2 regions of the Sporomusa sp. GT1 genome follow, and region 1 is predicted to be linked to the other one. Evidence: riboswitches for the same ligand, from Rfam matches in the RefSeq annotation. Region 1 holds a riboswitch; the other holds the start of a gene.

Region 1 (5,925 bases):
TGAATCATCTGCTGCGTCAAGTCGCACAGCCTGCTCTCATGCCAACACCCTACTATACCCGCACCTCGCTTGTACTTCAGCGAGCGTCATTGTATAATAGAAATGTCGTCGTGGACAGCTAAGCTGTTACGTGTAGGTGTTCTGGCACCTGCGCGAGCCTGGAAGTGCTCCAACACTTTCAGGTTACGGCGACTCTTTAATTTCCACCTATTGCTAATATAGCCCTTTCTGAATGAATTGCAAGTCAAGCGAGACGGACAGACCAGGATTTTTTATTGACTGATTGCATATTTTACAATCTATGGGTATAATATAAGAAAAGGACTGACGTGCTCGACACACGCCAGTCCAACAGACTGTCTAACCGAACGGTTAGCCCGGATTACGTTATTGAGAAATAACCGCAAACCATGGCGTGGGAGCGGTTATTTCTGTTTTATGATGAGCACAACAAGTGTTGCGAATGCGACCATTAAGTACATTGCCTCAAATGTTGACACCATACCACCCCCTTCCTGGAAGGAAGGAGCCAACCGTTCCCCGACAGCCTGTTACGCTTATTATAGCATAATGTTCCAGACTGGAAAAAGAATTTTAAAAACGTACCAAGGAGCAACATAAGGGACAGTTATATAAATTAAAAAATGTCGCAGGCTATTAACCTGCGACATATCTATATCCTTAATGGCGACCCCGGCAGGATTCGAACCTGCGACCTTTTGATTCGTAGTCAAACGCTCTATCCAGCTGAGCTACGGAGTCATGTGAACTTGCTACTTGACTATTATATTACGCGAATCGAATATTGTCAACATCAGCAAGTAACTTTTTTATGTTTCAATAACACCCTATCTCTCATTGCAATACTTTCCCTTATATACAGTTGCGGCCGCAATGGCGGCGCCGATACCTGAGCCGTCTTTACTAAGCCTGATAGTAATTTGCTTGGCTTTGTCGCCAAACATCTCCACCATGGTATTAGCCAATTGCTCGGCATATCCAGGCATTTTTTCGTACAAAGCCCCATCAACGGCAATCGTATGCTGGCGGACGAGACCGGGGTCGATTTTAGTCAATATTCCTGCCCAGGTGGCTGTCACTAAACGGGCGGAACGCATCGCCACCAACCTGGCAATCGTCTGAATTGCCTTGTACCCACTTACCTTTAACTGGGTAATCCCCCAGCGGGCGGCTGCAACAGCAGCTACAACCTCCAGCTCTGGTGATGTATCACCAAGTATTGCGGAAATATCCTCAGTAGGCAGTGAATAAGGAACCGACAATCTCTCAGAGCCGCTGGAAATATGTCCATCTGCCGCGAGCGAACCGACAATAAGCCGCACCAGTTCCCCTAAATACTGGCCTGAAACCATTTTTTCCAATCGCTGGGCGCCCGGCTTTTCGCTGGCCTGGTCCAAAAGAATATCATATTTTGTTTGCTGCACCCCGTCAAAATTGCCTGACTCCATATTAACAATCATCGGACGCTTGGTCAGCGGATGGCAGGACTCCAAATAACAACTATTGTGTCCGGTACCGCAAATAGCGCCAATCGTAGTGGCGGGATCACTATAAGCCCCAGTGAGTAACGTACCGGTAGTATCATTAATAACAGCTTGTAATCTAACCCGCTCCAGTCCCCTATTTTCTAACGCAGCCTGCAGCATTTGCCCCACATCCCGGCCTTCCACTCCGGCTGTCTTGATTTCTTTGGTCCAATTGATCAATACAGCTTTATCTACCCCTTGTTGACGGCAGGGAAAAGAAAATGTATATCCCAGCGGATATATACCACTGTCTGATACGATCTCACTAATCTTGCCGGCGATAAAGTCAAATAGCTCAGGCCCGGACGCTGACACAGCCGTATAGTCATAATGGCCCAGCTTGTCTTTGAGGGGAAAAGCGCGTCTCGCAACAATACGGCTCCGGCCTGTTCCAACCAGTTCAACCAGCAACACACGCACATTAGTCCCGCCAAAATCAACGGCAATAACCTGCCCCTGTTCCTGACCCGTAGGACTGCCGATAAAGGACGGCAGCATCTTGAGAGAACCGGACCTGCCAGCCAATCCCTCGGACATAGCTTCTTGAAACCGTGAAGCTATGTCCTGCAGTAAAATGGCAGATATAGCTAGTTCCTTCTCAAGCCTAGCTACTGCTGTGTACAAACGTTCCAAACCAATCACCTCCAAGGATAGTAACAGTATGCTCCCCGCCAACACAGGCTTAAACAAAACTTCACCCGGCAATAGCCAAGTGAAGTTTGTCAGATAAATTCCTATTTTTCCAATGCCGCAAAATCCAGGGTAGCGAAATAATCCTCAATGGTTTCAGCCCGACGAATAATTTCTACACTGCCATCCTGTTTCAGCATAAGTTCTGCAGAACGCAGTTTGCCATTATAATTAAAGCCCATAGCATGACCATGCGCCCCGGCATCATGGATAACCACGACATCACCAATGTCAATCATCGGCAGCTTGCGGTTAACGGCAAACTTGTCATTATTCTCGCACAGTGAGCCGGTAACATCATAAATATAGCCTGCCGGCCAATCTTCCTTACCCATCACAGTAATATGATGATAGGCTCCGTATAAAGCAGGACGCATCAGGTTAGCCATACAAGCATCCAAGCCGACATAGTTTTTATAAATTTCTTTTTTATGAAGAACAGTTGATACCAGATAGCCGTAAGGACCGGTAATCATCCGACCGCATTCCATAGCAATTTTAAGCGGCGCCAGACCATTGGCGGCGATTTTTGTTTCATATGCCTTTTTAATACCTTGGCTGACGGCAAAAAGATCAACAGGCTCCTGCTCAGGCTTGTAAGGAATACCGATACCGCCACCGAAGTTAACAAATTCGATCTTAATATCCAAGGTACGGTGAATTTCAAGAATAAGGTCAAACATCATATTGGCAGTTTCAATAAAAAATTGCGGATCCAGCTCATTGGAAATAATCATGGTGTGAATACCAAAACGTTTTACCCCCCGGGCCTTCATAACGCGATAAGCATCCATGAGCTGCTTGCGGGTTAAACCATATTTGGATTCTTCGGGATTACCAATGATGGAGTTGCCACCCTCACGCAACGGGCCGGGATTATAACGGAAAGAAATCATTTCCGGAATACCGGCATGTTTATCTAAATAGTCGATGTGACTAATATCATCAAGGTTAATGATTGCGCCAAGTTCGCGTGCTTTTTTAAACTCAGTCGCCGGCGTATCGTTGGAAGTTAATATAATCTCCTCACCCTTCATTCCAGCCTTTTCCGCTAAAATGAGTTCAGGCAGTGAGCTGCAGTCAGCCCCCAGCCCCTCTTCCCGCAGCACTTTTAGGATATAAGGATTAGGAGTAGCTTTTACAGCAAAATATTCCTTAAATTCAGGCGCCCAGGCAAACGCCTTTATCAGCGTGCGGACATTCTGCCTGATGGCCTCCTCATCATAAATGTGAAACGGTGTGGGATATTGCTTAATCACTTCCGATAATTGTTCTTTTGTAAACGGTAATTTTTTTTCAGCCAATTGTTTCGCCTACCCTTCAATAAATAAAGTATAAAGAAAACACGGTTTTGCACCAAGCCTTTGGCAACGGTGAAAACCGATGTTGCTCTTAGCCTGTTCCTAAGAATCTCTGTTAAGACATAAAAGGCAGCCTGCGCTAAATCCCGCAAACTGCCTAAAGAGACGACATTGTTCTTGTCAGCTGTGCAAGATAGCACTCCACCTGAAACATTCAGGTGACAGTCAGGCATTTCTTAAATGCAAGACCAGCAAAAGTTCCCGGCCAAAACTTTCACTTCGGCGGTCAGCCCCTTTCAGTATCATCATTGCTGCCAGCTCTCGATACTTACTCTTGGTCTGCCGCACCTCTATCGGAAAAACATTATTCGAATATGTCTATAATATCAGTACACTCAGGCAATGTCAATATCTCGGAGACGAAATCTTACTATCCTGCCTGACATTGCCGCCAAAGGCGGGAATTCGCCTTAGCAATAGTTCGGAGATAAGATAGCTGAGGATTACCGCCAGACCGGCTGACAGAAAAAACTTTACAAATGGGCCGGTATGCAAATTAAGTAAAGCATAATTTAGAGAAAAAACCGGAAATTGATGGATAAAATAGATGGCATATGAATTAACGGCCAAACGCCGCCAGAGGTAGTTCCCGCTATTTACCCAGCGTTGAAAGACAGCTAGGAGTGCAAATACAGCACATAAACAAAATAGGGTGTGTAAAAAAGCATTTGCTGCCAAGCCTGGTAAAGCCATATTGTTTGCCAGCACAACTTTACCGCCGAAAAACAGCCCACCGGCAACTATTGCTGCCACTGGCCAACGTACCGGACAGGGACTATAGCCATCGGCAGTAAACCATTGACGGCGGCAAGCATATATGCCCAGCATAAAATACAGGACGTACAAAACAAATCTCGTAGGCTGAATCATCAAAATGTATTTAACGTTTACCCAGTCATAATCATTGACCACCGTATTCATGGCAAAGAATCCGGCGCTACCCCCAAGCACAAATAATGCTAAAAAAGCGGCTGATGGCTTGGCGGCTTTAAGCGGTGTGGCCTTTATCCAGCCACGGCTGTAAATCAGAGCCAATACCAGACAAAACAATGTCAATGCTCCTAAGAACCAGTAATGCGCCTGCTGATAGGAACTGCCAAAAAACAAATTAAACCAGTAATACAAATATGCTGGCGGCGTCTGAGAGCGGGTAACATAAATAAAATAAGTAACTGCAGGAGCTAGAAAAACAACACCGATGACCCAGGGAATCATTAACCGGATGACTTTATCGCGGACAAATTCAGCTACACTACGTTTAGCTAACGACTTAATGGCAAAATACCCGGCAATAAAAAACATAACAGGCATTATAAACACATCATTCCCTAGCACAAACCAATTAAAGAAAGCATGCCGCTGCGAGTCAAGAACATACCACCACCACGGAGCATGAGGCATGTAAGCCATAGCCGCATGGAATACTACCACCAGCAGCACTATAAATGAGCGCAAATTATCGAGAAAATAAACACGCTTTTCACTGCCTGCGCTTTGCATATCTTCCGCCTCCTTATAGCATTGTTTGCCATAAGGTACATATTCCATTTGCAATACTAGTTTCCTGCTATTTCCCAACCTTATTTATCCCGGTAATAAGACCAGACACAATGTAATCCGCGCATCGTAGCACCACAGCGGCAGCCGGCTTGCCCACACAAGCGGGTACAAATCTCAACGCCTGACACCGGCTCTGCTTTGCCACCCTTTTTTCTTTCCCGCCAAAAAGATATTTCTTGCCTTGGTGCCTTATTTCCTAATGTGCAAAACCATTGCCAAAATAACATACTATCAACTCCCAGTATCCATACTATGTGCCGCATACCTTCTGGCATTAGTATAAAATAACCGGCGGAGAAATGCAGTGACTAACATCACACTTACAGTATCCCGGGAAACAAATTGCTATCATTCCAGCAAGAAGGCGGAAACCTATCTTCGACAATAGGTTTCCGCCTTGAAATTTTATTCTGCCCATACTTTGCGCATTAAGACAGGATATTCTTCTGCCAAATGCGTTAAGATTACGTTCATGATAGTATACACCATCGATCCATTAGCCTGTTCTGCCTCGCACAAAACACAACAATCCAGGCACAAATCTCCATCGGTTGTCACATAATACTTAAAAACCTTGTACTGACGGTTTAATTCATTAATGTATTCCAAAATCGCCTGTTTATTTGTCTCTTTAAGTGCCTTTGGCGCGATTTGGAGACGCAGCATGCCGTAAATGCTGTCATCCAGGATGACCACAAGAGGAATTCTCTGGCCTGCGATCTCCATATGCGAACGGAAAGCTGTGGTATTCAATTCATCGTTAATGT
Region 2 (11,230 bases), on a different contig from region 1:
CATCGACAGGGGCTACCATCATCAAATCAGCCAGCTCGTCGATGATAATCAGCACTAAGGGCAGACGGTTATCGGCATGAAGCTCATTATACCGTGCAATATCACGGACTCCCGCGGTAGCAAAAACTTCATAACGGCGCTCCATCTCCTGTACAGCCCAGTTTAAGGCCGATGCCGCTTTTTTGGCGTCTGTCACTACAGGTGTCAGCAAATGCGGTATACCATTATAGTTGGATAGTTCCACCATTTTAGGGTCAATTAATACTAATTTTACTTCATCAGGACGCGCTTTAAAGAGCACGCTGGTTATCAACGTATTAATGCAAACGCTTTTGCCTGAACCGGTAGCCCCCGCAACCAGCAAATGCGGCATCTTAGCCAGGTCTGCAACAATTGGCTGTCCTGCAATGTCTTTGCCTAACGCTACTGTCAAACCGGAGGAAGAACGTACAAATTCGTCAGTTTCCAAAACCTCTCTTAAAGCAACACCGGATAATTCTTTATTGGGCACTTCAATGCCAATAGCTGCTTTACCGGGAATAGGAGCTTCAATACGAACCCCTGACGATGCAAGTTTCAGCGCCAGGTCATCTGATAAATTCACTATTTTGCTTACTTTTACACCAGGAGCGGGTTCAAGTTCGTACCGCGTAACTGTCGGTCCCTGACAAGTATTTATCACTCTGGCACTGACGCCGAAACTGTCTAACGTCTGTTCCAGTATACGGGCGTTGTCGGTAACTTCTTTCGGCAGCTTGGTTAAGCGTGGACGGTTTGGTTTTTTTAAGATAGATACCGGCGGCAACCCATATGTTGCAGTCGCCTCAGCCGCTTCAGGCCTGACCGGCACGAAAGACTCCGGTTCAGAGTGTTCTGCTGCGGCGATCCCCTCTTTAGGCATACTATTTTCTTTTTTGGGCGTCTTGACAATAAATTCCGGCTTGTCATCACACTGCTGGTCATAAAAAGCAGGCCGGGTTGGTGGCTCCTCTTGTTCTGAGAAAATATTTTCTGCAGACGCGGCGATAGCTTCCTTGGCTGAAGTCAGGCTGTCTACCGCCTTGACTTTAGCTGTCAGCAGTGCTGCCGCCAGTGACCAGGTCGTAATCATTAGTATTGAACAAAGCAACATGGCGGAGAGTACGATAATGGAACCATGCACTCCTAACAATTTACGCAAAGAAAAAAGCAGCACACCGCCGGTAAAGCCGCCGCCTGTCACCAAGCTATCAGGCATTATTTCCTGACCAACCGGAATCTTAACATGATGATAAATTGCTAAAACCATAAGATAAAAAAGCAATAAGCCCCAAAACTTGACTGAATAAATAATTGGGCTTTTCGCTACAATGTACTTTAGTCCAACGATTAACAACACCAAAGGTACAACTGTCGCGCCAATGCCAAAAGTATATGTAAGTATTTTAGCAATAAATACCCCTAACGGACCAACATTCAAGCCCAGCAGGCTAATTAACGCCAGCAGTCCGCCGGTAAACATTGTTATACCCAATAATTCATGTCGCAATTCCGGAGTCAAATGGTCTAACCATTTAGGCAAAACATACCACCTCTACTAGTACAGGGTTCTACACTATGAGAAAAATTCCTTTATTTTTAGTATTTTTAAGGTAAAAGAAAAACGCCCTCTTTACGAGAGCGCCTGAATAACCGGTTTATAAGTGATAATTGTTCCCGGCTGCAATTCATTGCGAAGGTAGTCGACAGGATCGGTGGTCAATAAGCGAACAACACGAAATTCATTATGCGATATTTTTTGCGCCATTACCTTTTGTCCTGCATATTCAATTTCTTCATAAGCTGGCTGCGGCTGATTTTGGTCGCTATACACTACTTCTTCCGGAACAATTGTCCAGAGAATCATTACTGCTTCAGCCCCTTACCTTCTTTATGGTCTTTTTGCAGTTCAATGAGTTCCTCTAGTTTTTTCAAGGCTTGCGATACGCCGCCTATTTCATTAATTAAACCATATTTAACAGCATCTTTGCCAGCTACCGAAGTTCCGATGTCCCGGGACAATTCACCTGTTTTGAAGAGAAATTCTTTCCATTTCTTTTCAGTTACATTGGAATGGCTTACCACAAATTTATTAACCCGCTCTTGCATCTTTTCGAGATAATCAAAGGAACTTGGCGCGCCTATGACCAAACCGGTAAGCCTGATAGGGTGAATTGTCATGGTAGCGCTCTCCACGATAAACGAATATGTCGCCGAAACGGCAATCGGTACGCCAATACTATGCCCGCCCCCCAATACTATGGAAACAGTGGGTTTTGACATACTGGCAACCATTTCAGCGATGGCCAGCCCTGCTTCAACATCGCCGCCTACAGTATTGAGTACCAGCAGCAAACCGTCGATTTCATTTGACTGTTCAATCGCGACAATCTGTGGCATTACATGCTCATATTTGGTGGTTTTGTTCTGAGGCGGTAAAACCATATGGCCTTCAATTTGCCCAATTATAGTCATTACATGAATATTGGTCTTCGCTATTGGTACTTCGGGTGTCCCCAACTCCTGGATATTTTCGGCTGCTGCTGTTTTCCTGGCTTGTCTGCTTTTTTTCGGACTTTCTGCCGGCGACGGATTTATTTGAGGTGCTTCAGGATTAGTACCCGGAGGAGCAACTACCGGATTATCATTAACTATCATCTACATATCCCTCCAGCCAATAAGCTAGTTATTTTTTATCCATATATAGTATTGGCGCTGATTGAGATTTCATACAGGCCTTGCCGGCAAAACAAATAAATAAGCCTTGAGGTGCCTGGTTTTTCAGCAGGAACACTCAAGGCTTCATTATTATACTTCCATGATTATCGGTAAAATCATAGGACGGCGGCGGGTACGTTCATATAAATATTTGCCCAGCGTATCACGAACATTGGATTTAATGGCGGCCCATTCCGTAATACCGTTATTTTCACACCTTTCCAACGCCTGCCTGACACGCTCTTTGGCATCTTCCATAAGCTGTTCAGACTCGCGTACATAGACAAAACCACGGGATACAATATCCGGGCCTGCGGCCACTTGCCCGCCTTGTTTGTCCATCGTAACCACAATGATTAATATTCCGTCCTGTGAAAGCTGCCGGCGGTCGCGAAGTACAATATTGCCCACATCACCAACCCCAAGGCCATCCACTAAGACGTTGCCGGAAGTTACCTTGCCGGCTACCAGCCCCTTGTCGGCGGTAAACTCCAATACTTGGCCATTTTCTGCAACAAAAACGTTCTCCTTAGGCAGCCCCATGGATTGTGCCAATTGAGCATGCTTTACCAGGTGACGGTATTCTCCATGAACCGGGATAAAGAATTTCGGCCGGATCAGGTTTTGGATTAATTTGAGCTCCTCCTGGCTTGCATGGCCGGAAACATGAATGCCTGAAGCTGCTTCATATACCACTTCGGCACCTTGCCGGAAAAGATAGTCAATTGTGCGTGAAACCAGTTTCTCGTTGCCGGGGATTGGTGTGGCTGAAATGATTACCGTATCTCCCGGAACAATTTCAACCTTTTTGTGTTCCGACATCGCCATTCTCGTTAAAGCCGACATCGGTTCCCCCTGACTGCCTGTTGTCAGAATAACAACTGCTGAAGACGGATAATTATTAATTTCATCAATATCAATAAGTATCCCTTCAGGCACATTTAAGTAGCCTAGCTCCAGAGCAATATTGGCAACATTAACCATGCTGCGTCCAAGAATAGCTACCTTGCGCCGGTATTTGCAAGCAGTATCAATGGCTTGCTGAATCCGGTGGATATTAGAAGAAAAGGAAGCAATAATAATACGCTCCCGCGCGCTGCGAAAAGTCTCGTCAAAGATGACTCCAACCGACTTTTCACTTTGCGTGTAACCAGGTCGTTCCGCATTGGTACTATCGGCCAAAAGCACCAGAACCCCTTGATCACCTAACTCGGCAAAGCGGTGAAAATCGGTAACTTTACCGTCAACCGGAGTCTGATCAAGTTTAAAGTCGCCGGTATGAACAATCACACCAACCGGTGTTTTTATGGATAAGGCTACTGAATCGGCGATACTGTGACTTACCCGGATAAAACCGATTTTAAAATTACCAATCTGAATTCGGTCGCCTGGTTTAACGGCATTCAGATTAGTCGTAGGAACGTTGTTTTCTTTCAAACGGCCTTCCAGGATGCCAAGAGTCAAACGAGTGCCATATACAGGGACATTCAGCTGTTTTAATACATATGGCAGGGCACCGATATGGTCCTCATGCCCATGCGTTAAAACAACCGCCTTCACTAAATCGCGGTTGTCCAACAAATAGGTAATATCAGGAATAACCAGATCAATCCCCAGCATGTCGTCTTCAGGGAACATTAAACCTGAGTCAATGACTATGATTTCGTCACCATAGCGTATGACCGTCATGTTTTTACCGATCTCCCCCATACCGCCCAAGGGAATTATCTGTACTTTGTTTGGTTGTCGTGACAAAAAAACATACACCTCCAAATAAATAAAGTAACCATACGAATCATTAAGTTGTAAGCGCCCGTTCATTAACCATAAACTAAAAAACCGGCCGTCCTGCCCACTTGTGAATAATTATAACCGATTTACCTGCCTATGACAACAAGTGGTACTGCTCGCTCAGAATATTATATGCAAATTCTGGCGACACATGCAAAAACCGGCAGCATTCGCTGCCGGTCTAAATTTACTGTAAAACACCTATTGATTGCATTACCTGTTTAAGCTGCTGCGTCTCACCCGCAGTGGGCGATATTAACGGCAGCCGCAGGGGACCTGCGTTGATGCCGATAATATTTACACATTCTTTAATCGGTATCGGATTAGTTGTAATAAAAATGGCTTTGAAGAAAGGCATAAGTTCAAGATGTATTGCTTGTGCTTTGGCTATATCTCCGGCAAAAAAAGCGGTTATCATCTCTTGCATACGCTTGCCGACAATATGTGCAGCAACACTAATTACCCCATTGCCGCCTACGCCTAAAAGCGGTAGTGTCAATCCATCATCACCACTATACACTAAAAAGTCGTTCGGCGTTATCCGGATAATTTCAGAAATTTGATCTAAGCTGCCACTGGCTTCCTTGACTGCTACAATATTGTTAATTTCCGCCAGCCGGGCAATCGTTGCCGGTAAAATATTAGAAGCGGTACGACCGGGAACGTTATATACAATAAGCGGCAACCCCGTTGAGTCGGCAATAGCTTTAAAATGCTGATAAAATCCTTCTTGCGGCGGTTTATTATAATAAGGACCTACAAGCATAGCTCCATGTACACCAATTTTTTCGGCTGCCTGCGTCATTTCAATCGATGCTCTGGTATCATTTGAACCGGTTCCCGCAATGACGGTAGCACTGTCCCCCACTGCATCCAATACCGTCCTGAATAATTCCAGCTTCTCATCCTTTGAAAGAGTAGCCGCTTCCCCGGTGCTGCCGGCCACAACAATGCCGTCAGAACCATTAGCTACAAGGTATTTCGCCAGTTTCGCTGCTTCATTGTAATTTACGCTGTAGTCAACATTAAACGGGGTTACCATCGCGGTTAAGACTCGTCCGAAATTCCTCATGATACTCTCCCCTTATTAATTTGATAAACCAAATTTTTCATGAAGCGACTTAACAGCGGCTCCAACGTCACTTTGGGGTACAAGCGCTGAAATGGAGGTATGCGAGTCTACAGTTTGCAAAATAGCAATCTTATTACGTGATAGAGCTTCGATAAAGTTCGCCATAACTCCGGGAACTTCACGCATTCCGCCACCAACTACCGACACTTTCGCACAGTTTTCCAAGATTTCGATATGATAGCCTTGCTGCTTGAGTTTGGTTGAAGCCTGCTCTACATGCTCAGCAGTAATGGTGAACATAATTTGTCCCGGATGGACATTAATTAAATCAACACTAATATCACTTTCAGCCATGGTTCTAAACACGTTAAAGCTGCTGTCACTTCCCATGGTATCGTCAAGATGAACTTTAAACTGGGCAATATTGGTCAGGTAAGTTACCCCTGTAGCCACCCTGTCAACTACCGCAGCTTCACTGGTATCCTCTTGGGCAATATTAGTGATAAGTGTCCCGGGAGCATCACTAAAGGTGGATTTTACTACCAGGGGAATATTTTTTTGCATGGCAATTTCCACTGCCCGGGGATGAATAACCTTAGCCCCTTGATGCGCCAGTTGACATACTTCACCATAGCTTATGCAATCAAGGATTTTAGCATTCTCGACAATTCTTGGATCAGCGGTCATGATGCCGTCAACATCGGTATAGATTTCTATCATTTCCGCATTGAGCGCTGCACCTAACGCCGAGGCAGTTGTATCACTGCCGCCACGTCCCAAGGTAGTAAACTCACCTTCATCAGTCATACCTTGGAAACCACAGACAACAGGGACTTTTCCTTGTTTTAACAGGCTAAGTATCCGTGTTGGATCACATTTTAAGATACGGGCGTCAGTAAAGTTATCATCTGTGGTAATGCCCGCCTGCCCGCCTGTTAACATAACAGAAGTCATACCGGCCGCCTGCAAAGTACCGGCCATAACTACAGCTGAAATCATTTCACCGCAGTACATAATCTGATCCAGTTCCCGGGCCGCAGTCCCTTTATACACCGAACGTGCGACGCTAAGCAGCGTATCGGTGGCATAAGGAGCTCCCTGGCGCCCCATTGCCGATACCACAATTACCGGATTGAAGCCCTGTTCCCGCGCCTTCTCAATTTTACGCAGAACCAGTTCCCTCACTTCGGGTGACGCTACAGATGTGCCCCCGAACTTCTGGACAAGTATTCGCATTTTGTACACCTCAAATTAAGTTATGCTCAATCATATACTCGGCAATTTGCACGGCATTAAGAGCTGCACCTTTTCGAATCTGATCGCCTACTACCCACATATTCAGCCCATAAGGAACCGTTTTATCCGGGCGGATACGACCAACGAATACCTCATTGCGGTCAGAAGTATATAAAGGCATAGGATACAGCATTTCTGCCGGATCGTCTTGTACAATAATGCCTGGGAATTCAGCCAATAGCTGTTTTGCCTCTTGCGGGGACAGCGGACCGTCCATTTCTATGTTTATTGATTCAGAGTGACTGCGATATACCGGTACTCTTACGGTGGTCGCAGTGATTCCGATAGAATAATCATTCAATATCTTATGAGTTTCATGTACCATTTTCATTTCTTCTTTAGTGTAATCGTCCTCAACAAAGACATCAATATGTGGCAACAGATTAAAGGCTATCTGATAATGTTTGGGCAGACTGGCACTTGGCAATATATTAGCTTCTACCGGACGGTTTTCCATAATGGCCTTAACCTGATCTGTAAGTTCGTCAATAGCCTCCTTGCCGGCGCCAGAGACTGCCTGATAGGTTGATACAACAATCCGCTTTATTTTGGCAGCGTCATAAATAGGCTTCAAAGCCATAACCATAATAATAGTTGAACAGTTAGGGTTGGCAATAATTCCTTTGTGCTTTTTTATAGCCTCAGGGTTAACTTCCGGCACTACCAAAGGCACTTCCGGATCCATGCGAAATGCACTGGAGTTATCAATAACAACAGCTCCCCGTTTAGCAGCTTCAGGTGCCAGTGTTTTACTGATCGAACCGCCGGCAAACAAAGCAAACTGCACGTTGTTAAAAGCCTCTGGTGTTGCTTCTTCAACTATGTAACTTTTTCCCATAAATTCTATGGATTTTCCGGCTGATCGTTCAGATGCCAACAATTTTAATTCATTAAACGGAAATTTGCGTTCTTCAATAAGTCTTAAAAATTCCTGTCCAACTGCTCCAGTTGCACCTACAATTGCTACATTATACTTTTTCATGTAAGCCACTCCCCCAAGCTTTTCACATTATTTTGTACTACTATACAAGACTTTAGTCCATTATATGTTCAAGGCCAACTATTAGCCCATCCACAGTCAGTACCTTTTTACAAGCCAGTACAACTCCCGGCATAAAGGATTCCCGGGATATTGAATCATGGCGAATGCTAAGCGTTTGTCCTAAACCACCAAAAATTACTTCCTGATGGGCAACATAGCCTGGCAAGCGAACACTATGCAGCCTAATTCCCGCTAATTCGCCCCCACGCGCACCAGGCAGTTTCTCAGTCTCCCGGGGATGACCCTGACGCATTTCACCTCGCACACTGGCAATCATCTCCGCCGTCCGCAGGCCGGTGCCGGAAGGTGCGTCAAGTTTTTGATCATGATGCATTTCGATAATTTCGACATGCGGTAAATACTTAGCAGCTTCTTGCGCCAGTTTCATCATGAGAATTGCACCTATGGAAAAATTAGGAGAAATAATTGCATTAACTTTAGAAGCTGTACATAATTTACGGAGCTCATTAATATCGGCTTCCGCTAAGCCGGTAGTTCCAACTACCGGGCACACACCGTTTTTAATTGCCAGTTGAGTATTATTCATAACTGCTTCAGGATTAGTGAAATCAACCATAACTTGTGGTTTTGTCTCATTGATAACCGTAACCAGATCATTGCCTACAGTTACTCCTGTTTTGCCTGCGCCGATAATATCCCCTACATCGGCAAAATCTGAGTTAATATCCATCGCACCAACTATACTTAACTGCTGGTCCTCATGAACTGCGCGCAGTACTTCCCGCCCCATTTTGCCATAAGCTCCACATACCATTACTCTAATCAAACGCTGTCCACCTCCTATTAAGATAAAGCTGACTTAGCTTCAGGTGGGGTTTTAACCCCATCTGAAGGTTAGTCGCCCTTATCCTGGGATTTAGCTGCTCTTAACTCCCTTTTGAAAAAGGGAGTCCTAGAGCGGGTTAATCTCAGGGAAAAACCTTCGCTTTTGCCAAATCCTTAGAAAAGTCAAAGGCATAAACATAAAGCAGCCGGTGAGTGCATTTCTCGCCGGCTGCCCTAAAGACAGCATTGGTCTAACCTTAGGAAAATACAAACGTATATTCCTCTGATCAGATGAGATAGCACTCCACCAAGTAATGGTGACAGTCTTAAACCTGTTTGATATAAGACCAGTAAAAGAGACTGGCAGTCCTGCTTTTACTTCGGCGGTTGTCCCTTTCCTTCCAGCTCATCGACGCCGCTCTCCCTGAAAGTACTGTTAACTCCCGCACCTCTACTTCATCCTGTATAGGATGTTGCTTATTCATTTTATACACATTCTATACCAAAGGTTCCAACGTTGTCAAATAAATATTAAAAAATAGTGTATTTTACGGTCTAAACAGGAAAAACCACCGACAAGTTTCTTATAACCATCATATTACTGAGGCGCGGGCGGCCGTTATATATAAGCGGAGTCAAACGCCGGCGGCGCTGTGTTGTATAAATTGAGTAAAAACCGGGGATTCCCCCGGTTTTTTTTAGCTTAATGCGTGAGTTTCGACATCCTTGGCACCATTTTGGCGAAGGATCTGAGCCGCTTGGTTAGCCTTAGCTGCATCGGCGCGGATAATAGTCAAAATTCCCCCTTGCACTACATGCTGCTCATAGCGTTTTCCCACCTCAGCGGGAATGCCCCAGTCAATCAAACCACCGGCAATACCACCGGCCACAACCCCGCTTAAAGCAGCTGCAATCGGACCGGCAGCAACAATTGGCCCTACTCCGGGAATGGCTAAAGCACCCGCTCCCAGCAGCAAACCGCCAATTCCGCCTAAGGTGCCGCCTGTAAGAGTACCATCGGTAATGTCATCTTCAAAAGATCCATCACCTTGGGTGTTTCTTGTGTTTTTGTTCTTAGAAACAATGTTGATTTCTTCTGTTGTAAAGCCTTGCGCCCTGAGGGAATTAACCGCTTGCTCCGCATTATTCCGGCCATCAAACACGCCGATTACACTTTTAACCCCCTGGGTATTTCCCTGAGCTGACTGAGTTGCCTGATTTCCCTGCATGGTGCCTGCCGTCATTTGATTGGAAGTGGCCGCCGGCTGGGCACCTGTATTGGCATTGAACATGGCATTGCCTGCCTGTCCTGTAGTTTGGTTCATCGCCTGATTATTAACATTACCTGCTATTTGATTGCCACCATTGTTACTGTTTGTTGTCTCCATCAATAAAGCCTCCTAACATTAGTGTGATATACAATCTAATGTTAGGTTGACCATGTATAAGTTTTTTATTCCCTAAACGTAGAATACATTCGTTCATAAGCATTATTCAAATCAACAATAACAACCTCGTCACCAATCCGTTTGATAGCCTGCCAGGGTATTGTGGTTATCTGACCATCCCCTAAAAAGTTAAAGAGGGATCTTCGTTTGGGTAATACCAAGCCGCCAATAACCCCTGTCCGACTGTCAAAAGTAATTTCACATTCACCGATTATGCCCAACCGGGCTCCATCACCCAAATTAATAACTTCTTTTCCGGCCATTTCACTTATCCGCATATCCTCACCTACTTAATTACCAAATAGTCTACTAAAAAGCGGCTGGATAACCGCCATAGCAATCGACGTCATAGCCAACGGATCAAACGAAAGTATCCCGACCGTTATTTTCTCAGGCAACTCAAGTTTCAGGAAGGAAACCACCATTACCATCGAAAGATATACCCCGCCGGCAGTAGCTACTAAATCCTGTACAGCGGTGGAAAAAGGTGATGGCTTGGGTTCCAGCAAAGGTGCACTGTCCAATAAGGTACGAGAGCGACAGACACGCAGCCAAACCGATCCCATAAGGAGAAGAATAATGAGTACCAACGCCGCCCATGTATACATCGTATCCCCCCTAACCGGCTTCTACCAATGTATATGGCGCTTTAGACTAAAATATGAACGAAAAATCAGCCCGGCTTCACTCGCCGGTACTGCCTAAGCCACCTGACCGGACAGCGGCAACACAATCATTATCTGTCTTTAAATACTTATAAAAAATTCCCTGAGCTATTCTAGTCCCTGCTCTGATTGTCAAAGGCTCGGTACCATGATTAAATATGCCAACCAGAATATGTCCCTCATTGTCCGGATTATTATAATAATCGGCATCAATAATTCCTTGCCCATTGATTAAGCTCAAACTATGTTTAATGGATAAACCGGAACGGATGTGAATACCTAAATATTCATCCTCCTGCATATAAGCTTTGAGGCCTGTCGGAATCAAGGCCACCTTTCCGGGATATAAAGTAGTTTCTTGAGCGGCGGCAATATCATAGCCGGCACTTAATCC

What was found. Region 1 has a riboswitch for lysine ahead of lysA (diaminopimelate decarboxylase). Riboswitches for the same ligand answer to the same signal wherever they lie in the genome.
Positions count from the first base shown of each region.
Region 2: another riboswitch for lysine. It lies ahead of dapB (4-hydroxy-tetrahydrodipicolinate reductase); the one in region 1 lies ahead of lysA (diaminopimelate decarboxylase).

Region 1 covers NZ_BMBX01000028.1:21,972-27,896, reverse strand. The annotation lists gene GT1_RS22810 (hypothetical protein) at 426-473, opposite strand; tRNA gene GT1_RS19140 (tRNA-Arg) at 686-762, opposite strand; gene GT1_RS19135 (hexokinase) at 849-2,180, opposite strand; gene lysA (diaminopimelate decarboxylase) at 2,282-3,541, opposite strand; lysine riboswitch at 3,725-3,899, opposite strand; gene GT1_RS19125 (acyltransferase family protein) at 3,944-5,098, opposite strand; gene GT1_RS19120 (hypothetical protein) at 5,179-5,421, opposite strand; gene GT1_RS19115 (YbjN domain-containing protein) at 5,564-5,925, opposite strand, start outside.
Region 2 covers NZ_BMBX01000001.1:154,829-166,058, forward strand. The annotation lists gene GT1_RS00810 (DNA translocase FtsK) at 1-1,501, opposite strand, end outside; gene GT1_RS00815 (YlzJ-like family protein) at 1,652-1,885, opposite strand; gene GT1_RS00820 (ClpP family protease) at 1,885-2,676, opposite strand; gene GT1_RS00825 (ribonuclease J) at 2,827-4,446, opposite strand; gene dapA (4-hydroxy-tetrahydrodipicolinate synthase) at 4,715-5,599, opposite strand; gene dapG (aspartate kinase) at 5,615-6,835, opposite strand; gene GT1_RS00840 (aspartate-semialdehyde dehydrogenase) at 6,846-7,877, opposite strand; gene dapB (4-hydroxy-tetrahydrodipicolinate reductase) at 7,930-8,724, opposite strand; lysine riboswitch at 9,013-9,185, opposite strand; gene GT1_RS00850 (general stress protein) at 9,422-10,111, opposite strand; gene GT1_RS00855 (YlmC/YmxH family sporulation protein) at 10,177-10,449, opposite strand; gene GT1_RS00860 (hypothetical protein) at 10,462-10,779, opposite strand; gene GT1_RS00865 (dUTP diphosphatase) at 10,856-11,230, opposite strand, start outside.